DNA from 3 places in the Desulfonatronum sp. SC1 genome. Region 2 is predicted to be linked to each of the others. Evidence: riboswitches for the same ligand, from Rfam matches in the RefSeq annotation. Region 2 holds a riboswitch; each other region holds the start of a gene.
What was found. Region 2 has a riboswitch for cobalamin ahead of C6366_RS06270 (anaerobic ribonucleoside-triphosphate reductase activating protein). Riboswitches for the same ligand answer to the same signal wherever they lie in the genome.
Positions count from the first base shown of each region.

Region 1: another riboswitch for cobalamin. It lies ahead of C6366_RS10810 (TonB-dependent siderophore receptor); the one in region 2 lies ahead of C6366_RS06270 (anaerobic ribonucleoside-triphosphate reductase activating protein).
Region 3: another riboswitch for cobalamin. It lies ahead of C6366_RS14465 (sirohydrochlorin cobaltochelatase); the one in region 2 lies ahead of C6366_RS06270 (anaerobic ribonucleoside-triphosphate reductase activating protein).

Region 1 is NZ_PZKN01000018.1:647-6,630, forward strand. Features, by position in the region: gene C6366_RS10790 (cobaltochelatase subunit CobN) at 1-1,218, opposite strand, end outside; gene C6366_RS10795 (DUF2149 domain-containing protein) at 1,215-1,559, opposite strand; gene C6366_RS10800 (MotA/TolQ/ExbB proton channel family protein) at 1,556-2,146, opposite strand; gene C6366_RS10805 (DUF2162 family putative transporter) at 2,143-2,862, opposite strand; gene C6366_RS10810 (TonB-dependent siderophore receptor) at 2,865-4,883, opposite strand; cobalamin riboswitch at 5,141-5,328, opposite strand; gene C6366_RS10815 (DUF6290 family protein) at 5,946-5,984, shown strand, end outside.
Region 2 is NZ_PZKN01000008.1:81,188-92,968, reverse strand. Features, by position in the region: gene C6366_RS06290 (S41 family peptidase) at 1-640, shown strand, start outside; gene C6366_RS06285 (divergent polysaccharide deacetylase family protein) at 822-2,165, shown strand; gene C6366_RS06280 (cupin domain-containing protein) at 2,180-2,533, shown strand; gene C6366_RS06275 (hypothetical protein) at 2,723-3,250, shown strand; cobalamin riboswitch at 3,488-3,676, shown strand; gene C6366_RS06270 (anaerobic ribonucleoside-triphosphate reductase activating protein) at 3,734-4,396, shown strand; gene C6366_RS06265 (ribonucleoside triphosphate reductase) at 4,390-6,465, shown strand; gene C6366_RS06260 (DNA polymerase IV) at 6,543-7,733, opposite strand; gene C6366_RS06255 (ATP-binding protein) at 7,805-8,239, opposite strand; gene C6366_RS06250 (STAS domain-containing protein) at 8,226-8,558, opposite strand; gene C6366_RS06245 (DUF4412 domain-containing protein) at 8,672-9,424, opposite strand; gene C6366_RS06240 (hypothetical protein) at 9,593-9,811, opposite strand; gene C6366_RS06235 (sorbosone dehydrogenase family protein) at 9,985-11,220, opposite strand; gene C6366_RS06230 (pentapeptide repeat-containing protein) at 11,278-11,697, opposite strand.
Region 3 is NZ_PZKN01000029.1:16,573-22,556, reverse strand. Features, by position in the region: gene C6366_RS14470 (putative metalloprotease CJM1_0395 family protein) at 1-357, shown strand, start outside; cobalamin riboswitch at 419-567, shown strand; gene C6366_RS14465 (sirohydrochlorin cobaltochelatase) at 1,007-2,005, shown strand; gene cbiM (cobalt transporter CbiM) at 1,992-2,624, shown strand; gene C6366_RS14455 (hypothetical protein) at 2,618-3,268, shown strand; gene C6366_RS14450 (energy-coupling factor transporter transmembrane protein EcfT) at 3,277-4,065, shown strand; gene C6366_RS14445 (energy-coupling factor ABC transporter ATP-binding protein) at 4,065-4,715, shown strand; gene C6366_RS14440 (iron ABC transporter substrate-binding protein) at 5,019-5,984, shown strand, end outside.

The DNA of each region.
Region 1 (5,984 bases), on a different contig from region 2:
CCCGGCAAGCCCCTTGAAAATCTCTTCCAGCGAGGCAAAGATATTGAGATAACTGGCCCCGACATTCTGCTTGCCCTGGTGGTGATTATAAAAGAGGATGGCGATTTTCTTGTCGCGGTTGGCCTTGCCTTGCAGGTTGATCCAGCCCTTGAGCCGGGGGATCAGCCGTTCGATATTCTCGGTGACCGGTTGGTTAACATACCAGGTCTTGCCGCTGGTCCGGTCCACCACCTTTTCCTTGGCCATGAGCACCGAGGGCTCGATCAACCCGGAAATCTCCGGGCTGGCCATGGTCCAGGCCACCTCCCGTGGTCCGATCCCCACCGGGCTTTGCCGCCACTCCTCCACCGTGTCCTTATAAAGGCTGATGGCCGAGATGATCGGCACATCGAGTTTGCGCAGATCCTCGGCCAGTTTAGGGGTGAGAGCGGAATAAAATTTGAGGGAAAAGGCGAGCAGGATATCCACCCGCGCCTTGCCCTTGTCATCGAGCAGAAAGGACTCGATGGCCTGCTGGTCGTTGCCGAAACAGGGCAGCACGTTGAAACCCGCCTCCTCCAATCGTTTGATCAGATAATCAAGAGGCTCCTGCTGGCCGGGAGTCAAATATGAGGAATAAAAAAGCAGGCCCAGGCGCGGCTTTTGGGGATCATGGCCTGGTCGCGCCGCCTGCCACTTGAGAAACGAGGCCACATCCGAAAAAAGATCCGGAGCCTCGGGATGATGGAGGCCAAGCCCCAACCGGGGCTGTAGCGGCGCGAAGGAGACCGCCGGGTCGAAATGGCGATGGATCACCAGGCGCAGCATGTTCTCGATATTTTCCCGGCTCAGGTGACGGAAGTAATCAGCCACCTCGTTATCAAAAAGAAAACCCTTCTTCTTTAAGGCCACGTCATCGTAAGAGCCGCGCAGGGCATAGATGGTCTTGCCAGAAAGATCGATTTCGGCGGTGAGATAATCCTCCAGATCCCGACCCATGACATCGACGACAATCACCCGGGCCGCCTCGATCTCCTTGCGTAAAGGCTCGCCACCCGGTTCCAGCTCGCCGGCGGAGACGACCTTGATCCGCTCTTTCAGCTCCGCCGCCATCCCGTCCACGGCCAGATTGCTGAGGTAGGAGTTATTGTCGATGACCAGCAAGGCAATTTCATGGGCCGGGGCGCTGGCCGGAAGCAAAAGGAGTATACAGATAATAAGGAGTTTTTTCATCATCATGGATTTCCCTCCGGCACATAGATCATGGAACCGTCTTCGAGCCGGTAGGCGGTGCCCAGGCGCTGGCCGCGCCCCTTGGCCTGCTCCGAGCTCACCATCATGGCCTCGATTTTTTTACCGTCCTTGATGATAATCTCGATCTCACCGCTGGCCGACTGTTTGGTAATGGTGACCTGTGAGTCCTGTTGCAGCAGATCTTCCAGACGATAGGCGCCAAAGATGGCCAGCAGCAGCCCGACGATAAAGACCAGACCCAGGTCAAAGAGATTGGCCACCCCGGCCATGGGGTCGTTGTCGGACAGACCGGCGCCTCGCTTCTGGTGGCGCTGAAGATATTTCATGATCGTTCCTCCCGCATGGCCACTTCGCAGAGCAGTTCCATATTTTTTACATCCTCTTCCACCCAGCGGCGCTGGATGGTGAAGAAGAAATAGCTGAGCAGCCCCAGGGCCATGCCCACCACCGTGGTGGTAAAGGCGATGACCAGATCCCCGGACAAACGGGTCAGATCGCCTTGGCCCAGGGCCGCCAGACCGGTACCCAGAGGAATAAGGGTACCCATCAGACCCAGTCCCGGCCCGATGCGGATCAGCATCTTGAGCCGGTCCAGCGAGCGCCACATTCCGTGCTCGGTGTCACGCAGCAGGTTGAGAACCGCGATCTCCGCCCCGGGCGTCTGCCGCACTTGATCAAATGCCTGGCCAAAAGCACGAACCGGGGCGGAAAAGCCGTTAAAGTGCAGGGCCGTCAATGATTCGATGGCGTTGGCAGGGGTGGACAGCCGCCTGCGAGCCAGCCACAGGCCGAAGAACTGGCCGCTGTAGGTCAGCAGCCAGACCGTAATGAGGCTGAGCAGCAGCAGCACCGGCAACAGCAGCGACGAGGAGACAAGATAGATAAACGATGCCAGCAGGGCGACGATGTTCATATATATCTCCGTAGTGATTGGATTAAACCAAAGCCAAAGGCCAGGGCCATGGCGGCCAGCAGCAGGAGCAGACGGGAGTCGGCAAGCACAACCATGTTGCTACTGATCCGGTAGATCCGTTCCAGGTCGCCGAACTGGGGCACGATGGCAATGGTTAGCAGGAAGTAGAGGGCGGCCAGCACCATGACCAGGCCCAGCCCATGGCCGCCGACCTTCTGGTTCAGGAGGAAGAAGAGCAGCCCGCTGCCCAGGCTGACCAGTACAAAACCGCCGGCAAGCCAGGCCATGAGCCAGGGATTGCCGGGCAGGAGATTGTGGAGAAAGGCCATGGTAAAAAGGATCACCGCAAAGCAGACCGGACAGGGCAGGGCCAGCAGCAGCCAGCCTCGGCTGGCTGCTGCTGGCTGGTCGCTTTGTTTTTGCAGCAGCACCACGCCCCAGAGCAGCAGCAGGGCGGCGAGCAGAAAATGGAGGAGCATGCCGCCCGCGGCAAGGGTCATGACCATTTGCAGGTGGGCCAGAAAATCAAAGTGAGCCACCATCAGCCAGGCCAGGGCAAAGAGCAGCAGGTAGCCGCCGTAAAAACCACCGACCACCAACAGGTTGCGCCGGAGACCGGCCTGCCGGCGCAGGCCGTGCCCCAGCCCGGCCCCGGCCTTGAAGGCAAAGACGCCCATGGTAAAAACAAGACCGAGGATGAGTGATTTGACCTCCATGGCTAAAACTCGTAGCGATAGGAGGCATAAAAGGCACGTCCGGGCTTGGGATAGCCTTTTTTCTCGTAATAATCCTTGTTAAAGAGATTATCCGCCCGCAAGGTGAGCCGGTGTTGAGAAAAGAAGGTGATGCCGACCACCAGATCCGCCACGGTAAAAGATGGATATTCCACCTCCGGATAGCCGGCAGCGTTCCAGTCGGTATCCTTCATCCGGCCCTGATTGCGAAAATGCAGCTTGGCGTCGAACATCCCGTCCTCGTACCGCACCCCGTAGTTTATCGTATGCCGGGCCACATTATGAATATCCCGCATGGTGCCGTCGGTTTGTTCCTCCCTGGCCTTGAGCATGTGGGTGGCGTTGATGAAGAATTCCAGGGAGCGTTCCCAAGCCAGGGGGGCGCCGATGTCGAAGGAAAGAATGGTTTCGATCCCCTCCATCTTCGCGCCCAGACTGTTTTGGTAGGTCGTGGTGGTGCCGGTTGTGACGCTGCTGATCCTGTCGTCAACATCGGTATGAAAATAGGTGAGATCCAGGTTCAAGCCCCACTGGGGCCGCACATAGCCAACGCCGAGATCGAAGGTGAGGGAGGATTCCGGATCAAGATCCGGGTTGCCCCGGGTCACCATGGTGATCCCACCGACCACGGTCTCCGCATAGCCCGCCAACTGGGCCGCGGAAGGCGGAACGAAGCCCTGGCCCAGGGTGGAGTGCAGCCTTACGCCGCCGTCAAATAGATAGTTCAGCCCGGCCCGCGGACTGACGGTGGAAAAGTCCTCCGAGTTCGGAGTGAAGTCGGTTTTGTATGGGGTCGTTTTGGTTTCCACCGTAAACGTATCGTAACGGCCGCCCAGGCTTGCGGTGAGCCGCTCATCCATGAGTTTCCAGATGGTTTCCAGATAGCCCGCCCAGTTTTCCCGGCCCTCGTTCGGGGACCAGGGAGCCTTTCTGGAACCGTCCTGATTATAACCGCGGCTCTCCACGGTGATATCCTGGTAATCAGCGCCGATGATGAAACGATGGCCTTGCCAGGAATACTCATTCTTAAGCTGAAAACCGAGCCAGTCGGTTTGCGAATCATAACCGCGAAACGGCTCAACCCGGACAGGCGCCCCGCCTGTGTAATGCTGGTAATTTTCCGAGGTTTCATTGGTCCGGTAGGCGGTAAAGGAGAGCCGGTTGTCTTTATTGAGATTGCCGGCCACGATAAAATCCAGGCCGTATCGGTCTATATCCTTATGCCCTGACTTCAGATCACCGTGAAAGATGTCGCCAGGGGTCTCAATGTCGCGGCCCTGGTAGAGATCACCGCTGAGATCAAAGCGCCACGTGTCATAAAAGGCTTTGCCGATGCGCAGGCCGCCGTTTTGCGTTTTATAGCTGGTGTTGGCCCTGGTCTCGCCATTACCCATCTTGAAATCATCGGCCTGCTCAAAACGCCGGGCGGAGAGGTCAAAATCAAAACCGTTGCCGACAGCCCCGCCCATAGCCGCCTTCTGGCTGTTGCTCTGAAAGGAGCCGAACCCGATCTCGGCCATCCCGGCGAGCTCGTCGCTGCTTTTTTTGGTGATGATGTTGACCACCCCACCCATGGCCTCACCGCCGTAGAGCGAAGAGGCCGGGCCTTTGAGCACCTCGATCCGTTCAATATTATCGACCGGAATGGTGGCGAGGTTGGTGGCCCCGGCCGGTCTGCCGTTGATCAGCACCAGGGAATGCTTGGTAATGCCGCTGAACTCCGGCCGGAAACCACGGATCCCGATCCCGGCAAGGGCGCCTGGATATTCAACGACCCCGATGGAACTGTTCTTTTTCAGTTGTTCCGTGAGGGTTTCACCGGAGGTTCGTTCAATCTCCCGGCTATCGATAACCTCCACCTTGGCCGGGATTGTCGTTATCTTCTCCTCGCCGCGGGTGGCGGTGACCACCACTTGCTCCAAGGTTACGGATTCTTCTCCGGCTAAGGCCGACACAGCAGGAAAAATGGTGAGTAAAAGGGGGAGACACAGCCGTTTTATCATGACCGTTCCTCCCTGAGACAATGGCGCATGCCAAACTGAAAGGCATTCCAGGCCGTTACCGCAAGCAGGGTGAGTTTACAGAGAATTCCTTCGCTTCCGACCATATCCCGTCCTCCTTTTCGGCGCTGCCCGGGCGACAGACGCCGGATCAGGTCCGGGCAAAAAAAATCCCCGGACCAATGAAAATTGATCCGGGGATTCCCTGTTTTTCCCACGAATATAACGATGAGCGATCCGCCCCTTGTCCACGGGGGCAGGCTCTATATAAGTTTGCAGACAGGTCTTCTGACTCCCGGATCAACCTCCTTTTGCGCCTTCCCAACCTTGATGAGGTCAGTGGCATATTCGCAAAATTCGTCCCCGGTCACAGCGGCGGGCCCGTCCCGGATTTACACCGGGTTCCCTATTAAGCTCGGTTAAGAGCATCTGAAACAGACAGGGCAAGTACCAAATGAGCAGTTCAATATCAAGAGGAAAGGTATACTGGTTTAGGGTGAAACAATAAAAAAAAATTCTGATGACGCCTTTATGCCGCCCTTACAGGGCTATTTTTGTTTTAACTTCATCTACCCAGGGCGTTGCCCTGGGCTATAATATGTCGCCCCGTTGGGGCTTCAGGCAAGCCCTGAAAGGGCGAACTACCGTAGCCCAGGGCAACGCCCTGGGTAAAACGCCCCCCAACAATAATAGCCCTGAAAGGGCGGCATAAAATGATGCAACGCGAGCCCAAAAACAGCGATGGCCCTCTTGGAACGCCAACAAATATAAATATTCAACCAAAAGCAGTATAACTACTCAGCACAGAGTAATGCCGTTGCCGGGGTCGGAGTCGGAATCGGGATTGAAAACGCTGGGATGCGTTCAGAATTATTCCTATTCCGATACCGACCCCGATCGCGATTGCTGGAGTAAGAGCGGACACAAAATGTGCTGAGTAGTTACGTGGGATTTTGAAAAGGCGGTGAGTGCTCGCTCGCGAGCCCAACATGGTACCTCCAAGCGGCGCGAACAGGATTGACTTTGTATTACAGATAATACATGTATTACCAAAAGGAGATGAGCATGCTCACCGTTCGACTTCCGGAAGAAATTGAATCCCGG
Region 2 (11,781 bases):
GGGTCGATTCGATTCCGAACAGCGTGTCGGCCTGATCCTCGACCTGCGCAACAATCCCGGAGGCCTGCTGAACCAAGCCGTGGCAGTGTCCGATGCCTTTTTGCACGAGGGAAAAATCGTCTATACCAAAGGCCGATCACCTCAGGCGGAAATGAACTTCGACGCATCCAGCAACGTGCTGGACAAGGAAACGCCCATGGTGGTGCTGATCAACGCCGGCTCCGCTTCCGCCTCGGAAATCGTCGCCGGGGCCCTACAGGACCATGACCGGGCGTTGATTCTCGGAGAGCAGACCTTCGGCAAGGGATCCGTGCAGACGATCATCCCCCTGGCCGACGGTTCCGGGATCAAGCTGACCACGGCGATCTACTATACACCCAGCGGCCGCTCCATCCAGGCCAAAGGCATCGACCCGGACATTTCGATTCCCTTCGTCGCCTTAAACGACGACCAGCGCGAAGGACGCATGCCGTTGGTCCGCGAAGGCGATCTGATCCGGCACCTGGAAACCGGCCCGATTCCTCCGGACCAGCTCGATCACCCCAGGCCTCAGGTCCTGGAAATGCTCGAACGGGACAACCAGTTGCGTCTGGCTTTGGAAATGGTCAAGGCCATGCCCAGACTCAAGGCGCTCCGTTAACCACCCCAACCGACACGGGTCGGCGATGACCGGAAAAACAGCGAAAAAGAGCGGCAAGCCCTCCCGTTCTTCCGCAACCACTACCAAAAGCGGCGGAAAGAGTGGGGCCAAACCCAGGAAAACCGCCGCCAAAACCAGTCGTAAACGACCATCACCCAAAGTTTTTTCCAAACTTTGGGTGATGCTCATAGCTGTGGCCACCGGGTTGACCGCCATCACCCTTGTCTGGGCCTTGAGCCTCGCTCCGGCAGATCCCTTGTCCACGGACATCGCGACTCTCGATAAGCCTGTCTCCGCTCCAGCCTCAACCTCCGCCGCGCCGCCCGTTTCCCGGTCCGCGACCCGGCCCGCGCAACCGGACAGGGTCGCCGGCTTGACGGCTCCCGCCCCCACGAATCATGTCCGCGCCCGGATCGCGCCTGATGCCGCGCCCCCGGCTCCCTCAAGCCGCAAAGGCCTGGTTTACGAAATATTCGACGCGGAATTACTGGAACAGCAGGTCAAGGAAGTCGACTTGGCCCTGGTCCAGTCCATCATGGAGTTGAACCTGGACCCTCGTTCGGTGCGCCATCTGGATATTCAGATGAAAACCAGGAACGGGCAGAAATACCACACCCAGTCCCTGGCCATCGGCTTGGACCAGGATGCCCGGAGCTTCGAGCAGGCCCTGCGCCGCAATCTGAAACTCTGGGTGCATAACGCGGAGCTGCGTAAGATTAACGGTGGGCCCGGCAAACAAGAGTGGCGGATATCCCTGCTCAATTTGCCCACGCATACCCTGTTTCTGGAAGAACACGCACGCAAACCGTTTCCGCCACCCTCCCCGGTCCAGCCTGGAACCGGTCCGCGATTGGTGGTGGTGATCGACGACCTGGGCGAAAACGTGCATCAAGCACAGGAACTGGCAGCCCTCTCCTTCCCGGTGACCTTCGCCGTTCTGCCAAATATTTCCAAAAGTCGGGAAGTGGCCCGGATCGGTGCTGCGGCTGGCCGCGACGTGCTCCTGCACCAGCCCATGGAACCCCTGGACTACCCCCACCGGGCCGACCCTGGCCCCGGAGCCCTGTTCGTGGGCATGGAGGACGAGGAAATCCTGAAAATCCTGCGGAACAATCTGGCTCAGGTTCCCCAAGCCATCGGGATCAACAACCACATGGGCTCCCGGTTCACCGCCGACGAGTCGGGCATGTCCACGGTGCTCCAGGAGTTGAAGCGGCGCGACCTCTTTTTTCTGGACAGCCTGACCACCGGTGACTCCGTCGCGGACGAACAGGCCCGCATAATCGGCCTGGAGCACCTGCGCCGACACATTTTTCTGGACAACATTCCCAATGTCCAGGCGATTCTGTTTCAACTGCGCAAGGCCGAGCAACTGGCCCACAGCCAGGGCCAGGTAATCGCCATTGGACACCCGTACCCGGAAACCCTGGAAGCCTTGAAGCTTTGGGAGCGGGAACGAGATCAGCGAATCAACGTCGTCTCCCTCGGCTCCCTGCTCTCCCGCCAGTCCTTGGCCGAGCGCTGACAAACCGATTCATCATGTTCAACCTGTTTTCCATCCCAAAGGGCGCCATGCCCGAGGAGCGGGTCGATCTGCTGGCGCGTGGGGACGGTCTGCGCATCGAGCGAATCATCTCGCTGGGCCATGTTTCGCCTCCGGATTCCTGGTATGACCAGGAACTGGACGAATGGGTCGTCCTCGTGCAGGGCGAGGCGGAAATCCGCTTCACTGACGGGAGGACCAAAGCCCTCAAAGCCGGAGACTGCCTTTTTCTCCCTGCCGGCTTGCGACACCGTGTGGACCGTACCAGCGAAGATCCGCCCTGCATCTGGCTGGCCGTGCATGGACGGATGAAGGACGGGCCAGAGGCCTACGCCACGTTGAACGATTAGCAGTCCGTTGGAAATCCCCCAATTGATGCGTCGTTGCAAAAAGCTCAAAATCTCACGTATCATTCCATACGCTTCGACCTTGAGCTTTTTTTTGCTCCTACTTGGGTTTTTGAACGGACTGTCGAATTAGGACTTTTTCAAAACTCAGTTTAGGTATACGCCGTCTCGAAGACCAAAGGAGATCCGATCATGCGCCGAAAACGCTTTTCCCTGGCTCTTGTCCTGTTCGCGCTCCTGGCCGTCGGCTGTTCCTATTCCAGTGTCGGCCACTTGCAGCGCCAGCCTTGGATATTGAACGCGGAACAACAATTGGAGATGCGTTTCTGGCGATTTTCCTACGTAGCGGAATCCTTTGGCGGGCAGTACAGAGTCAAGGGGCGGGCGATGCCCAAGACAGAGAGCCTCCCCGCCGATCTGGGGTGGATCGAGGACTTGTGGCTGGCCGCCTACCTGAGCGATGATCAAGGGCGGGTGTTGGCCCAGGATTTACGAGTTTACTCCAGCCTCCCACTGGACCCCGAGCAAGGCGTGTCCTTTACCTTCACCCTGCGTCCGGACCGACTCAACCGCACGGCCTCCCTCCAGATCACCTTCGGTTACAATATGACCCTTGCTCCGCATGAGCACTACATGGTTCAGGAAGCCCCGGAAAAAAGGCACTCCGGGGAGCGCAGCGCGGTGTTCTTCGCCCATGAGGGAGCCTTGACCAGAATCTGAGCCATCGGCTGCCTACGACTGATTGCTGGAATTTGGCCGATTTCACGGATAAGCGGGAGACCGCGCGGCAACCCTCCACCTCCTCGCGCCCTCTCCTCTCCAAACCCGCCCATCCGGGACAATTCCGCAAATCAGTGGTCCAGACCGCGGCAATGAGCATCCGAACTGGACATCGTCACGGATTCTTTTTAAGTACATCGCACGCATGGTTGAACGCGTTCCCAGCGAACGACCATGCCACGTCTCCTTGCTTCAGGTCGCCACATGGCGCCAAGAGGGAACCCGGTTCGATTCCGGGACGGTCCCGCCGCTGTAAGTCCCATTCAACCCGACTGGCTCCGCATGGCCACTGGAACCGTGTTCCGGGAAGGCCCGCCAAAACCGGGGGGACGAGTCAGAAGACCTGCCTGAAGCGCATTTGTCGCGGGATACGCGGATGTCCTTGTGGCCGTTCCCCGGGGCTTTTCAGCCTCATCGCGGACTATGCGGAACCACCCTACCCCCTGGTCCAGGCTGCGCGGCCTGGAGCCGATGAGTTTGTGCGACTGGCCGGGTCGCGTCTGCGCCGTGCTGTTTCTTGGCGGCTGCGACCTGCGCTGCCCCACGTGCCACAACTTCCATCTGGCCTGGAATTCCGAAGACGATCCCTGCCTCTCTCGCGACCACGCGCTCGGCTTTCTCGACCAGCGAGCCCCCTGGCTGGACGGCCTCGTGGTCACCGGCGGAGAGCCGGCTTTGTCCGCGGATCTTCCGGAATGGCTCGCCGAGTTGCGGGGTCGGCTCGACTTACCCGTCAAGCTGGATACCAACGGCATGCATCCCGACGTCGTGGAGCGGATTTTGGACATCCAAGCCGCGGACCTGGTGGCCGTGGACGTCAAAGGGCCATGGTCCAAGTATCCCACGTTGACCGGCAACAAAATCACTGCCCGCGAAGCCAAGGCCACCCTGGGCCGAATTTTTAAGTTGGCTGAGCGCCATCCAGAACGTTTTCTGTTCCGAACCACCCTGGTCCCTCTGTTGACGCCCGAAGACCTCCTTGAAACCCGGTCTCTCCCTCCCTCCGGGTTTCCCTTGCAAACCCAACCTTTTCGCCAGCCACCGCGCCCTTTCCAGGGCCATCATCGTAAGGAGAAATCATGCTGACCCACATCTGCAAACGTGACGGACGAACCGAAACCTGGGCCGTGGACCGAATCGCCGCAGCCGTTCTCAAGGCATTGAAGTCCTGCGGAATTCAAGACGCGCTCTTGGCCGACCGCTTGGCTCGCAAGGTAGAGGAACGCCTGACCGAAGCCGGCCTGACAGTTCCGGACCAGGAGCAGGTGCAGGATCAGGTCGAGGCAGTTCTGATGCAGTCCCGCCTGTTCGACGTGGCCAAGCGCTACATCCTGTACCGGGAGAAACGCCGCCAGATCCGCGAGCAAAAGGCCGCGTTCCTGGACATCATGGAAACCATTGACGCCTACGTGAACAAGTCCGACTGGCGTGTGGCTGAAAACGCCAATATGTCCCATTCCTTCCAGGGCTTGATGCTGCACCTCTCCGGCACGGTCCAGGCCCGATACGCCCTGGAAAAATATCCCTTGGAAGTGCGGCAGGCCCATGAGCACGGCTACCTGCACATCCACGACCTGTCCTTCGGCCTGGCCGGATACTGCGCTGGATGGAGTCTGCGGGATCTGCTCCTGGAAGGTTTCAACCTGGAAGGCCGCTCCTCCTCCGGTCCTCCCAAACACTTCGACTCCGCGCTGGGGCAGATGGTCAACTTCCTGGGTACCCTGCAAAACGAATGGGCCGGGGCCCAGGCCTTCAACAACGTGGACACCTATCTCGCGCCCTTCATCCGTCACGACGAACTGGACTACCGCCAGGTCCGCCAAGCCATTCAGAAGTTCGTCTTCAACCTGAACACCACATCCCGCTGGGGCGGGCAGAGCCCGTTCACCAATTTGAGCTTCGACCTGGTTCCACCCAAACACCTGGAAACCGAAGCAGTGATCATCGGCGGCAGGCTCCACGACAGCCAGACCTACGCGGACTTCGGCCCGGAGATGGAGATGATCAACCGGGCCTTTCTGGAAGTCATGCTTCAAGGCGACTACCACGGCCGTATTTTTTCCTTTCCCATTCCGACCTACAACGTGACCGAAGACTTTCCCTGGGAGACCGAGGTGGGCGAGCTGCTGCTCCAGCTTACGGCCAAATATGGAGTTCCGTACTTTCAGAACTTCATCAATTCGGACTTCAAGCCCGAGGATGTCCGCTCCATGTGCTGCCGACTGCAGATGGACCTGCGCGAGCTGCGCAAGAAGGTCGGGGGGTTGTTCGGCGCCGGGGACCTGACCGGCTCCATAGGAGTGGCCACCCTGAACCTGCCCAAGCTGGCCTTTCTGGCCCACGACGAGACCGACTATCTGGATTTGGTCACGGAATACGCCGAACTGGCCCGGGACAGCCTGGAATTCAAGCGCAAGCTGATCAACGACAACCTGGAACGGGGCATGTTTCCCTTCACCCGGCGCTACCTGAAGAACGCCTACCGGGGCCATTTCTCCACCATCGGCGTGGTGGGCGGTCACGAGGCCTGCCAGAATCTGCTGGGCAAAGGCATCGAAACCCCGGCCGGGATCCGGCTGATGCGAACCACCCTGCTCCACCTCCAGGACCTGACCCGACGCTTCCAGGAGGAAACCGGCAACCTCTACAACCTGGAGGCCACCCCGGCCGAAGGCGTGAGCTATCGACTGGCCAAGCTGGACAAGACGCTCTACGCCGGGATCAAGGCCTCGGGCAACGGCGTGCCGTACTACACCAATTCCACGGCCCTGCCCGTGGACCTGGGGCTGGACGTCTTCGCGGCCCTGGAGCATCAGGACCAGTTGCAGACCCTATACACCGGCGGAACGGTCTTCCATACCTTCCTGGGCGAGGCAGTGGCCGACCCCCAATCCTTGCGGGCCTTTCTGGTCAAGGCCATGAGCCGGACCAAGCTGCCCTACATCTCCATCACCCCGACGTTTTCCGTGTGCAAGGACCACGGATACCTGCGGGGCGAGCATCCGGAGTGCCCGGAATGCGGCAATCCGGCGGAAGTCTACACCCGGGTCGTGGGCTACTATCGCCCGGTCCAACGCTGGAACCAGGGCAAACAGTCCGAATACGCCCAGCGTCGGGTTTTCGCCGGACTGGGAGGTGAATGCGCCGCGAGCTGAGATTCACGGTGAAGGCATGATATGGTTGCCGCCAACTCGATCCAAAAGCGACCGTTTCTCTCCGGGGACGGTCGCTACTACGACTTCCGAAAACCAAAGATGCGTCCCCGGACCAAAGACCCCGGACCGAACTTCTCCCGGATCGCGTCCAGGGTCGCGTCAAGGGTTTTGTCCTGGTCGGTCTCGTTTTCGGGAAAAAGAGAAAGCTGTCGCCTTGCGTTGGAAAAATTGGACACGCTCAGCCCGATCAGCCGGACTTTTCGGGGAAGCGGCTCCGCGTCCAGCAGTTCGGCGGCGGTTTGGAAGATCATCCGCGTGGACGCGGTGGGCTCCCGCAGGGTTTTTCCCCGCGAGATCGCCATGAAGTCGCTGAACTTGATCTTCAGCGTCACGGTACGTCCGGCATGCCCGTCCCGGCGCAACCGCCGTCCTACCCGCTCGGCCTGATCCAGAAGCCAGCGCTTGAATTCTTCCCGGTCTTCGCAGTCCTCGGCAAAGGTGTTTTCCGCCCCTTCGCTTTTGGCCTCGCAGTCCGGGATCACCGGCCTGGGATCAATCCCCCTGGCCCTGGCATAGAGGACCTCTCCCCACTTTCCGAACCGCTCACGCCAGAATCGTTCCGGATACCCCGTGACATCGCCGACCCGACGCACTCCGAGCAGCGTGAGCTTCTTCAGAGTTTGCCGCCCGACGCCTGGAATCTTGGAGACGGGCAGGACGTTGAGAAAAGCCGCTACGTCGTCCGGAGCGAGAATGAACAGACCGTCCGGCTTATTCTGGTCCGAGGCGATCTTGGCCAAAAACTTGACTGGAGCCATGCCCACGGAACAGGTCAAACCGGTTTCCGCGGCCACGGCTTGCTTCAACGCCGCCCCCAACCGCTCCGGCGGTCCGAAGACGCGTTCCAACCCGCCGACGTCAAGATAGGCCTCGTCCACCGAGGCCTGCTCCACCAGCGGTGAAAAGCGTTCCAGGACGGCCATGACCAACCGAGAGACTTGGGCATAGCGAGCCATGCGCACGGGCACGAACACTCCGTTCGGACACAAGCTTCTGGCTTGGACAATGGGCATGGCCGAATGCACGCCGAACTTCCGGGCTTCGTAACTGCAAGCGGAGACCACCCCGCGTTCGGACCCGCCGACGATCACGGCCCTGCCGCGCAGCTCGGGATGGTCCAGTTGCTCCACGGAGGCAAAAAACGCATCCATGTCCACATGCAGGATCAGTGGAGTAAAGGAGGAAGAGGAAGAAGGGGCGGTGCTCATGGCCCGCGATGGTCGGAGAATGAATTGAAAGGACGATATTCGTCTTGGCCGAGCACGGCAACAAGGCGCCGCTACTCGGCGAAGACGATCTCCAGGACGTTGCTGTCGCCCTCCCGGCGATATTGCTGGGAAGCGCTCATTTTTTTGGTCAACAGAATGCCCAGCCCGCCCTGAACTCGTTCGTCCATGCTCAGAGTCACGTCCGGAGGAGGCTGGGAAAGCGGGTCAAAGGGCGGCCCCTGGTCTAAGAACCGAACCAGAAACCGCCCCTCATCAGCCCGCGGTCCGCACTCCACGGAGACCATTCCAGCCTGATCCGGACCGTAGGCGTAATGAAAAATGTTCAGGAGCACCTCTTCCAAGACCAAATCGATCTTGAGCGCCAAGGCCGGAGACAAGCCTGTGGATTCGAACCGCTCCAGGACGAAGCTCCGTAAGGGCTCCAGAGAGGATATGTCCGCCGGCATGGAAAGGCCGGCCAGGTTCGCATGGTTACTTGGCCGCAAGGGCCGCCTCCGTGGAATCGTACACCGGGAAAATGGACGCGAAGCCGGAGATGTCGAAAACCTCCTTGACCATGGAACTCATCCCGCCGAAAGCCAAAGACCCTCCCTGACTTTTTAACTTCTTGCCCACGCCCAGAATGACCCGCAATCCTGCGCTGCTGATGTATTCCAGGCCGGTGAAGTCCACGATCAGCTTGGAATCGCCCTGCTCCATCCAGCGCAGGCATTCCTGCTCAAAAGACGGAGCCGTTACCGCGTCCATGCGGCCCGTCGCCTTGATCGTCACGCCCTGCTCCACCTTGGTACTCGTAAATTCCATGCCGTCACTCCTGTTGTTGTTACTCAGCGATTCTTATGACAGTTCTAAAGTCGTCGTATGCCCGCCCATGCACCGAAACCCGGCATATGAGCGGGATTCATTCTTCCGTCCGGCTACATGCCCATGAATTGTTGTCGCGTATAACCCTCGGGTATATCGAAACTCCCGGCGGGGGCGGCCATTTTCTTGTGCTCCAAAAGCTCTTCCCGAGTCACCACCGTCGCGCCCATGACATTGGCCCTGCTCACGGTCAGCACGGCGACTCCCCGGATCTTCTCCATTTCCCGGAGCAGCTCATCGAAACCTTGCTGCCCGGCCATCATGGCATGACCAATCTTGTTGTACATGCTCACGTCCACGTCGATCTGGTCCGTGGCGCATATTTCCGAGGCTGTTTGCCCCATGGGCATGTTCATGGTCAGCTCATAAATACGGCAGGTCCAGTCGTTGACGTTCTTCTCGACTCCGGTTTCCACGACCGAAGCCTTGACCTGCATCATCGCCCCCATCATCTGGGCCATCATTTGGGCCATTTCCTGCCCACCTTCCTGTTCGCCCAGCATGCCGGCCATGGCCTCGGACAGGTTCATCGGCACTTCGGTGTATGTCCGATCACCGTGGTCCAACATGTACATCACCTGCTTGTCGCCATCAAAAATTACCGACGTCTTGTTGGAAGTGTTCATTCGGGCCTTGTTGCCACTCAGCCACGTCTCAACGATTTCCTCGCTGCCCGCCTGCTTTTGCCCCATGATCTCATATGGTTCGCTGACATGATGATACTTCAGGAAGTTGTCCGCCCAGCCCCAGCCTCCCAGAAGCAACACGAGCAGGAAGGCGGTCAAACAGATTGTCGTTCTTTTCATCGGTGCTCTCCATTTGTGAAGTTTAAACCGGCCTCAGGCCGGAACGATTACGGTCATCCACAAAAAACGTCGCCACATCTCTACGAAGCCAAGCGAAAAAAGTCCATATGGTTGATGGTCACGAGCGGGTAAAGCAATCCGGCAGCATCCGACAGAAAATAAAAAAAATCAAAAATCTTTGACCTTTCGGCTCTGCTGCCAGTGCTCCAAGCTGTCCAGAATAGCCACGATTCCCTCCAGCACATCCTCGGATTTGCTCTCCCCGCGGACACCACTCGCCGCCCCCGACTCGTCCCGGCCTTCCAGGCCATCGGCGTCCTTCTCTTCAGGCTGAGTACTCAGCGAACCGGAAACATCCGTAAGTTGAGCGGAGTTCATCTTTGGCATGTTCTATCCTTCAGATATTTGAACACAAGACATTACTTCGGAATAGTTCAGAATTTATTGACTTTTGAAGAATTGAACCGCCCGCTTCGCTCAAGGCTCGCCGCTTATTCCTTGGCGTACCTGGCGCTTTGAACGACCAACGGGAGCGGGCGGTTCGATTTTCCAACGCACTGCTACGGCCCGGCGGCTTCCAGCCGCCAGATTTCGCCCCCGTCAACGGCGACATAAAGCGCGCCGTCCGGCCCCAGGACCAGGGAGCGCATGCGCTGCGACGGCAGACCGGGGATGACGCTCGCCTCCATGGTCATGCCGTCCTCGTCCAACCGCAACAGCTCGATGCGCGCCCCGCGCAGGAACCCCACGGCCAGCCGCCCTTCCCAGGCCTCCCAGCGCGGCCCTTCCAGAAAAACGCACGGTCCCATTCCCTCGGAGGCACCGCGGTTGTTCCAGGACGGTTCGAGGGCGTCGGGAAACCTGGCCAGATCCGTCATGGGCGTGGGCCTGCCCTCGGGATTGTTGGAGGTGTATCCGCAGTAGTCGCTCATGCAGGACACCCCCGGCATGGGAGCAGGGTCCCAGCCGCCGTTGCCGCCCGGAGCAAGAGGCGTCACTTCGTCGTCATGTCCGGGACCGTGTTCGCAAGCGAAAGGCCGACCCGTGCCGGGACGAAACGCAAGGCCCTGCACGTTGCGGTGCCCATAGGTGAAGATGCGCGGATCGCTTCCGACCGGAGTATTGTTGGCCGGGATATTGTTGTCCGGCGCGGCGTTGCCGTCGCGGTCGACGCGCAGCACCTTGCCGCCCAGGCGGGAAAGATCCTGGGGCAACGGGCCGTCGTGGTTGTCGCCGGTGGCGACGTACAGATAGCCGTCAAACGGGCTGAACCGGATCCGGCCCCCGCTGTGCGCGCCTGCCCGACCCCAGCGGTTGAAGGACTGTTTGTAGGAAATATCGGTGATAATATCCACGCGGTCCGCGACAACGGTGTAGGCTTCGTCGACGGTGAGGCGCACAACGCGGTTGGTTTTCATCCCGTCGGCGTCCGAGGCCATGTACACGTAAACGTGGCGGTTCTCGGCGAACGCCGGATCCAGGGCCACGCCCAGCATGCCGCTTTGGCCCTGGCAGAAAAGGTCGTCCGCCTCCAGGACCGCGCCGCGTGTTCCGACCAAATGCCGAACCGTTCCCCCAGGTGTGCGCACGGACAGTCCTCGGCATTTTTCCGTGAACAGCATGGCCCCATCCGGCGCAAAGGCCAAATCCCACGGATTGCTCAAGCCGGACATGACCACCGTGCGGTGTATGCGAGGCTCACCGGCATCCGCGACCTGATCGTGGCCGCAGTGGGCGTAAAAGGCTACGAGCAGGGCCAAGAACAACAGGGACAGTGCGTTTGTCTTCCGTTTCATGGATTCACCTCCGAATGCATGAATAGAAATAGAACCTGCCTTGCGGACGAAACGTGGTCAACCGCATACCCCTATGGAGCCTTCGGCGCATTCACGTCCGTCGATCCAAGTGACCCCGCTGAGCTTGGACCCTGTCAGGTTGGCCCGGGTCAGGGTTGCTTCAGTCAGGTTCGCTCCTCTCAAATCGGACCAGCTCAAGTTGGCATTGCTCAGGTCGGCATTGCTCAGGTCGGCTCCCACCAGCCCGGCGCCGTTGAGGTTGGCCCAACTCAGGTCGGCGTTACGTAGATTCGCTCCGCTGAGGTCGGCCCTGTTCAGCCTTACTCCGCTCAGGTTCGCTCCGCTCAGGTCGCATTTCGGGCACTGGTTGCTATCCCGCAATTGATCCAGGTCGGCTTGATCAAAAGCCTCAAGAGTTCCCATCGAGCTCAGAAGCAGGAAGACGACGATGATCGGCGCGGCAATGTGCATGGTCATTGGTGTGTTCTTTTCATGTGTGCGGGGTGGCTCCTTGTCGGCACGCTCAGAACCCGAAGAGGCTCCAGAGAGTGATCCAGAATG
Region 3 (5,984 bases), on a different contig from region 2:
GGAAACCCGGAACAGACCGAACAGAAAGCCCAGACCATCCGCCGGGCCGCCCTGGCCCCGGCCAGCCCTTCGGCCCAAGACGTCAAGGTGGCGACCAGCGCGGCCCAGATGGAGGCCGAAGCCCGGATGGAACGCATTCAGAACGAGCAGGAAGAGCGCCAGGCTGCAGGCGACGATCACCAACCCGCGGCCCGTGCTCAAGACCAGGCCGCGTCCGATCATCCCGGATTCTTCAGCCGAACGCCGGACTTCACCGTTCCCACGCAATCGTCAGCAATCGCCCCCGCTCCTTTCCACCTCGCCGCGAGTATTCAGGCCTACCGCAACCAACTGGCCATGACCGGCCTCTCAAGCTGACCTCGCCTCACAACCGATCTCCCATCCATCGCCCGTTTGACTCCTGCCCCCATCCCGGATACGAGGTCCGAAACATGCTGGTTCTCCGTTATGGAGACGAAGAGGGAATCCGGTGCGATACCGGAGCGGACCCGCCGCTGTAACCCCAGCTCCCCCTAACTGTTGAAAAAGTCTTTATCCAGCAGTCCGTTCAAAAACCCCAAGTGCAAGGAGCAAAAAAAGCTACCGGACACGTCCTGTGTCCGGCCCTCACGGGCTGTGGCTTCGCCACATTTTCGATTTGCCGTCCTGGCAATCGAATCAAGGTCGAAGCGTATTTACCCATACGTGAGAGTTTGAACTTTTTGCAGCGACGCAGCAATTGGGAGTTTTTCAACGGACTGCTAAGTTTCGGGGAGAAGCGAAGCGTTCTTGAAGACGCCACTGTCCATGCTCGGCAAAACACGCCGAACGGGGATGGGAAGGCGGAACGACTTCCTGGGGAAGCCAGAAGACCTACCGGCATCAGGCCCCAAGGCAACGGGTGTTTTGCCGCTTCAGGGGATGTCCCGCCAGTGCCCTGATGTTCCCGGCCCGACGCGCCGACAACCCAGCCTCCCAAGCACGCCGAACACTCGTTTCCCGTCCCGTTCTTTTCCGGAGGGAATCGATGCAGACCGATACGCACCCACATGGCCGACACCGTCACGGCCTCGCCTTTGACCATCACGACCACCACCCCAAATGCGGGCACGGCCATGATCATGGCCATGAGCACGACCACGATCATCATCACCATGGCCCCGAAGCTCCTCCCGGCCCCAAGCGTCCGGGCATTCTGCTGGTCGCCTTCGGCACAACGGTGGTCCCAGCCCGCCAAGCCTACGACCAGTTCGAAGTCCAGGTCCGCGCCCGGTATCCGGGCATTCCCCTAGCCTGGGGATTCACCGCGCACAAGGTCCGGCGCAAGCTGGCCGACCAGGGCCTGCCCCACGACTGCGTGGCCGTGGCCCTGAGCCGGATGCACGACCAGGGCGTGACCCACTTGACCGTCCAGTCTTTGCACACCATTCCCGGCGTGGAATACTTCTGGACCGAAAACCTGGCCAAGGCCTACGAGCACCCGCGCAAGGGATTCATCCAGGTCGCCCTGGGCGCGCCGCTCCTGAAAGACCCGGAGGATCTGCGCCGGGTCGCGGACTGCTTGCCGGGGTTCATTCCCCGGGAGCGCCGACCCGACGAAGCCGTGATCCTGGCCGGACACGGCACCTATCACGACGGCCAGCAACGCTATCTGGACTTGCAGTCCCAATTTCAGGACCGCGACCCGCTGCTGCACACGGCCCTGCTCATGGGCGAGCCGGGCCTTGCGGCCATTATCGCCCAGCTTCAGGAACAACGGGTTTCCACGGTCTGGCTGCTGCCCTTCATGGCCGTTTGCGGCCATCACGTCCAAAAGGACATGTTCGGAGACCGACCCACTTCCTGGAGCAACCGGCTGCGCACGGCCGGATTCGAGGTCCGGGAACACGCCGCCGGAACCATCGAATCTCCCTGCTTCCGGTCCATCTGGCTGGACCATCTGGACACGGCCATGGACAGCCTTGGGCTGACCGAACCAACCGCCGCCCAACCCAACCACGGAGGCGTCGGCCATGCACATCACTGAAGGCGTTCTCTCCGCACCGGTCCTGGCTCTGGGCGCTGCCGTCACGATCCCCGGATTGTGGCTTGGTCTGCGCCGACTGGACGAGGATCGGCTGGTCCTGGCCGCGGCCATGGCCGCGGTCTTTTTCATCGGCTCCCTGATCCACGTCCCCCTGGGCCCCGGCAGCGTTCATCTCTTGCTCAACGGCCTGGCCGGCCTGCTGCTGGGCTGGATCGCCTTTCCGGTTATCTTCGTGGGGCTGTTGCTTCAGGCCCTGCTCTTCCAGTTCGGCGGCCTGCTGGTCCTGGGCGTGAACACGGCGTCCGTGGCCCTGCCCGCCGTGCTCTGCGGCCTCGTTCTTCGCCCATTACTGGCCCAAGGCGGCAAACCGGCTCTCGTGGCCGGGCTGCTGGCGGGATCGGGCGCGGTGCTGGGCACGGCCCTGCTGGCTGGAACGGCCCTGGCCATGACCGACCAAGGGTTCCTGGCCGCGGCCAAACTGGTGGTCCTGGCCCACCTGCCGGTGGCCGCCATCGAGGGCGCGGTGGCCGTGTTCGTGGTCGGCTTCCTGGGCCAGACCCGGCCGGATCTGCTGACCTGCTCCCTTCCGCCCGCCACGGCAGGAGAGTCGCCATGCTGAATCCCGCTCCACTCCGCCTTGGGCTTCTCGCCCTGCTGCTGGTTTGCTTCTCGGCACCCTGCTGGACCGCCACGGCCCATGCCCACCGCCTGCTGATCATGGCCTGGATCCAGGGAGACCGGCTGATGGTGGAGACCGCCTTCGGCACGGGCCAGATCGGCGCGAACATGACCATCACCGTCCAGGACGCCGTCACCGGCGACGTGCTCCTTTCCGGTGCCACGGACGCCCAGGGGCTTTACGAAGCCCCTCTTCCGGCCATTGCCCTGGAACGCCGCGCCCCTCTGCTGGTCCAGGCCACGGACGGGGCCGGCCACCTGGCCGAACAAACCATTGCCCCCGACGAACTCCCCGCACTTGCCGCACCTTCGTCGGCCTCACCCTCTCCCCCAGAGATCCCAGACCTCCCATCCTTCCCAGACCAACACATGGACCAAACCCGGCTTTCCCCGCTGCTCCAACAGGCCGTCGCCGAAGCCGTGCGCCAGGAAATCGCCCCCCTGCGCCGGGAAATCCTGGCCTTGAGCCAACGCGGCCCGGGCATCCCGGAGATCGTCGGGGGCATCGGCTGGATCGTCGGTCTGGCCGGTCTGGGCGCGTTGCTGCTGCGCCGAAAAACGGAAACCAACACCCCTCCCCGGTGACTGGCGATATGCTCGACGAACTCCTCGGCCCTCAAGGCTCCCTGAGCCGAAACGTCGGCCCATTGCACCACGGCGCAAGCCCGCTGCACCAGATGGACGCCCGGATCAAGATCCTGACCTCCGCGGTCTGCCTGATCGCGATCTCAGCGGTCCAGGGTCACGGAGCCGGGTTGGCGGCACTGCTCTTCGGGCTGGGGCTGACCCGTCTGGCCGGGCTGCCCCTGGGTCGCGTGGCCGTAAGGCTTATCCCGGCCAACATCTTTTTTCTCGGTCTGGCCCTGGTTCTCGGCCTGACCTATCCCGGCCCGGCCCTTGCCGCCGTCTCCTGGCTCAGCCAGGACGGCCTGACCCTGGCCCTGCGGATCAGCCTCAAAGGCAACGCCCTGCTCCTGGTCTTCATCGCCCTGCTCTGCACCTCGTCCGTGCCCGCCTTGGCCCAGGCGATGCGCCGCTTGAGGCTGGGCCGTAAATTGTCGCTGCTCCTGGCGCTGACCTTTCGCCAGCTCTTTCTGGTGGCCGAGGAATTTCAGCGCCTGCACCGGGCCGCCCTGGCCCGCGGTTTCGTCCCCCAGTGCTCCCGGCATACCTACCGGACCATTGCCGTCCTTTTCGGACAGACCTTGCTCCGGAGTCTGGCCCGGGCTGAACGGATCCGCGGAGCCATGCTCCTGCGGGGCTTCAACGGTCGCTTTCGTACCCTGGACAACGGCTCCTGGACCGCGTCCCAAGCGGTCCTGGCATCCGCGCTCTGCATCCCTCCGGTGCTGATTACCTTGCACGACCGGTTGATCTGGTGATGACCCAAAAGACGACCCCGCCCCTGCTGGCCCTGCGGGAGGCCTTGGTGGCCCACGGCCCTTCGGCTCCACCAATTCTGGAAGACTTCCATCTCTCCCTGCATTCGGAAGAGCGCGTCGGCCTGGTCGGCCCCGTGGGCAGCGGCAAAACCACCCTCCTGCTCACTCTGGTCGGCCTGATCCCGCTTCGCCAAGGCTCCCTGCTTTTCCAAGACCGTCCCGTGCGGACCAAAGCGGACCTCGCGGCCCTGCGCCGCGGCGTTGGTCTTGTTTTTCAGAACCCCGACGACCAGCTCTTTTCCCCCACTGTCCTGGAAGACGTGGCCTTCGGGCCGCTGAACCTGGGCCGATCTCCAGCCGAGGCCAGGGCTGAATCCCTGGCCATCCTGGACCAACTGAACCTGTCCCACCTCGCCCATCGCCAGCCCCACACCTTGTCCGGCGGCCAGAAACGCCTGGTCAGTCTGGCCACGGTCCTGGTCATGCAGCCCCAAGTCCTGCTCCTGGACGAACCCACCAACGACCTGGACGCCCGCTCCCGGGACATGGTCCTCCACGCCTTGTCCTCTTCTCCCCGAACCATGCTCATCGCCAGCCACGATCAGGAACTGCTGCACACCCTGACCACTCGCCGCATCCTTCTCGGATAAATCCCCGCCAATCCTGAGTCGGGGGTGCGGATTAAAAGACCCCGGAAAGACGACCTGCCGTAACACGAAGAACCCTGAACAGTGACACGCTGTCGCTTTAACTCATTTTTCATTGTCATTATTCTGAAAATTGATATAATCGTATAACAGCGCCGACATGATTTCTCATTGGGCGCATTGTTCAGAACCGAGATCAGCATCCGGCAAAGCCTTTTTCGGGCTTCTCCTGGAACCTGTCAGGTTCTAATCCCCGGCCCTTCCCGGCCCGCGCTGATCAAATAACCCTCACAATCAGGAGAAGATATGCGCACCAAGATTGCTTGGTTTGGCTCCCCGGCGGCCCTCATCGTGGCTGTCGTCTTATTTTCGACTTTGGCCCAGGCTCAAGACACCAGGACCATCACGGATGCCCTGGGTCGCGAGTCCGTCATTCCGGCCCAGGTGGACCGGGTGATTTGTTCCGGGTCCGGGTGTCTGCGCTTGCTGACTTATCTCCAAGCCCATGACCGGATCGTGGCAGTGGACAGCATCGAGGTCCACGGATCACCCATTGACGCCCGACCCTACGCCATCGCCAATCCGCAATTCAAGATCTACCCGATTTTCGGTGAATTCCGGGGCCAGGATAGTCCGGAGTTGATTGCCGGGCTGGATCCCCAGCCCCAGGTCATTTTCAAGACCTATGCCGCCCGCGACGGCGACCCGGAGCAGCTCCAGACCAAGACCGGCATTCCCGTGATCGCCCTGGAGTACGGCAACCTGACGTTTGGTCGGAAGAACCTCAATGAGTCCTTGCTGTTGATCGGGGAGGTCATGGGTACACAGGAACGGGCCGCGGCGGTCATCGACTTTTTCGACGCCCTGGAGGCGGATCTGCTTGCCCGCACCGCGGATGTGCCCGATGACCAGCGTCCGTCCACCTACATCGGAGGGCTGGGCCAGCGCGGGCCACACGGTTTTCAGTCCACGGAACCGTCCTTTGCGCCGTTTGCGTTCACCCGGGCCAACAATGTCGCCGCCTCGCTCTCCACCCCTGAACAGCGGGCGTCCCATGCCACGGTTTCCAAGGAACAGATCGTGATCTGGGATCCGGAAATCATCTTCATCGACGTGGCCACCATGCGCTTGGACGCAGGAGTCAACGCCCTGGACCAACTCCGAACCGACCCGGCCTACCAAGCCCTGTCCGCGGTGCATGCCGGACGGATATACGGCTTGTTCCCCTACAACTCCTACACGCAAAACTTCGAATCCGTCTTCGCCAACGCG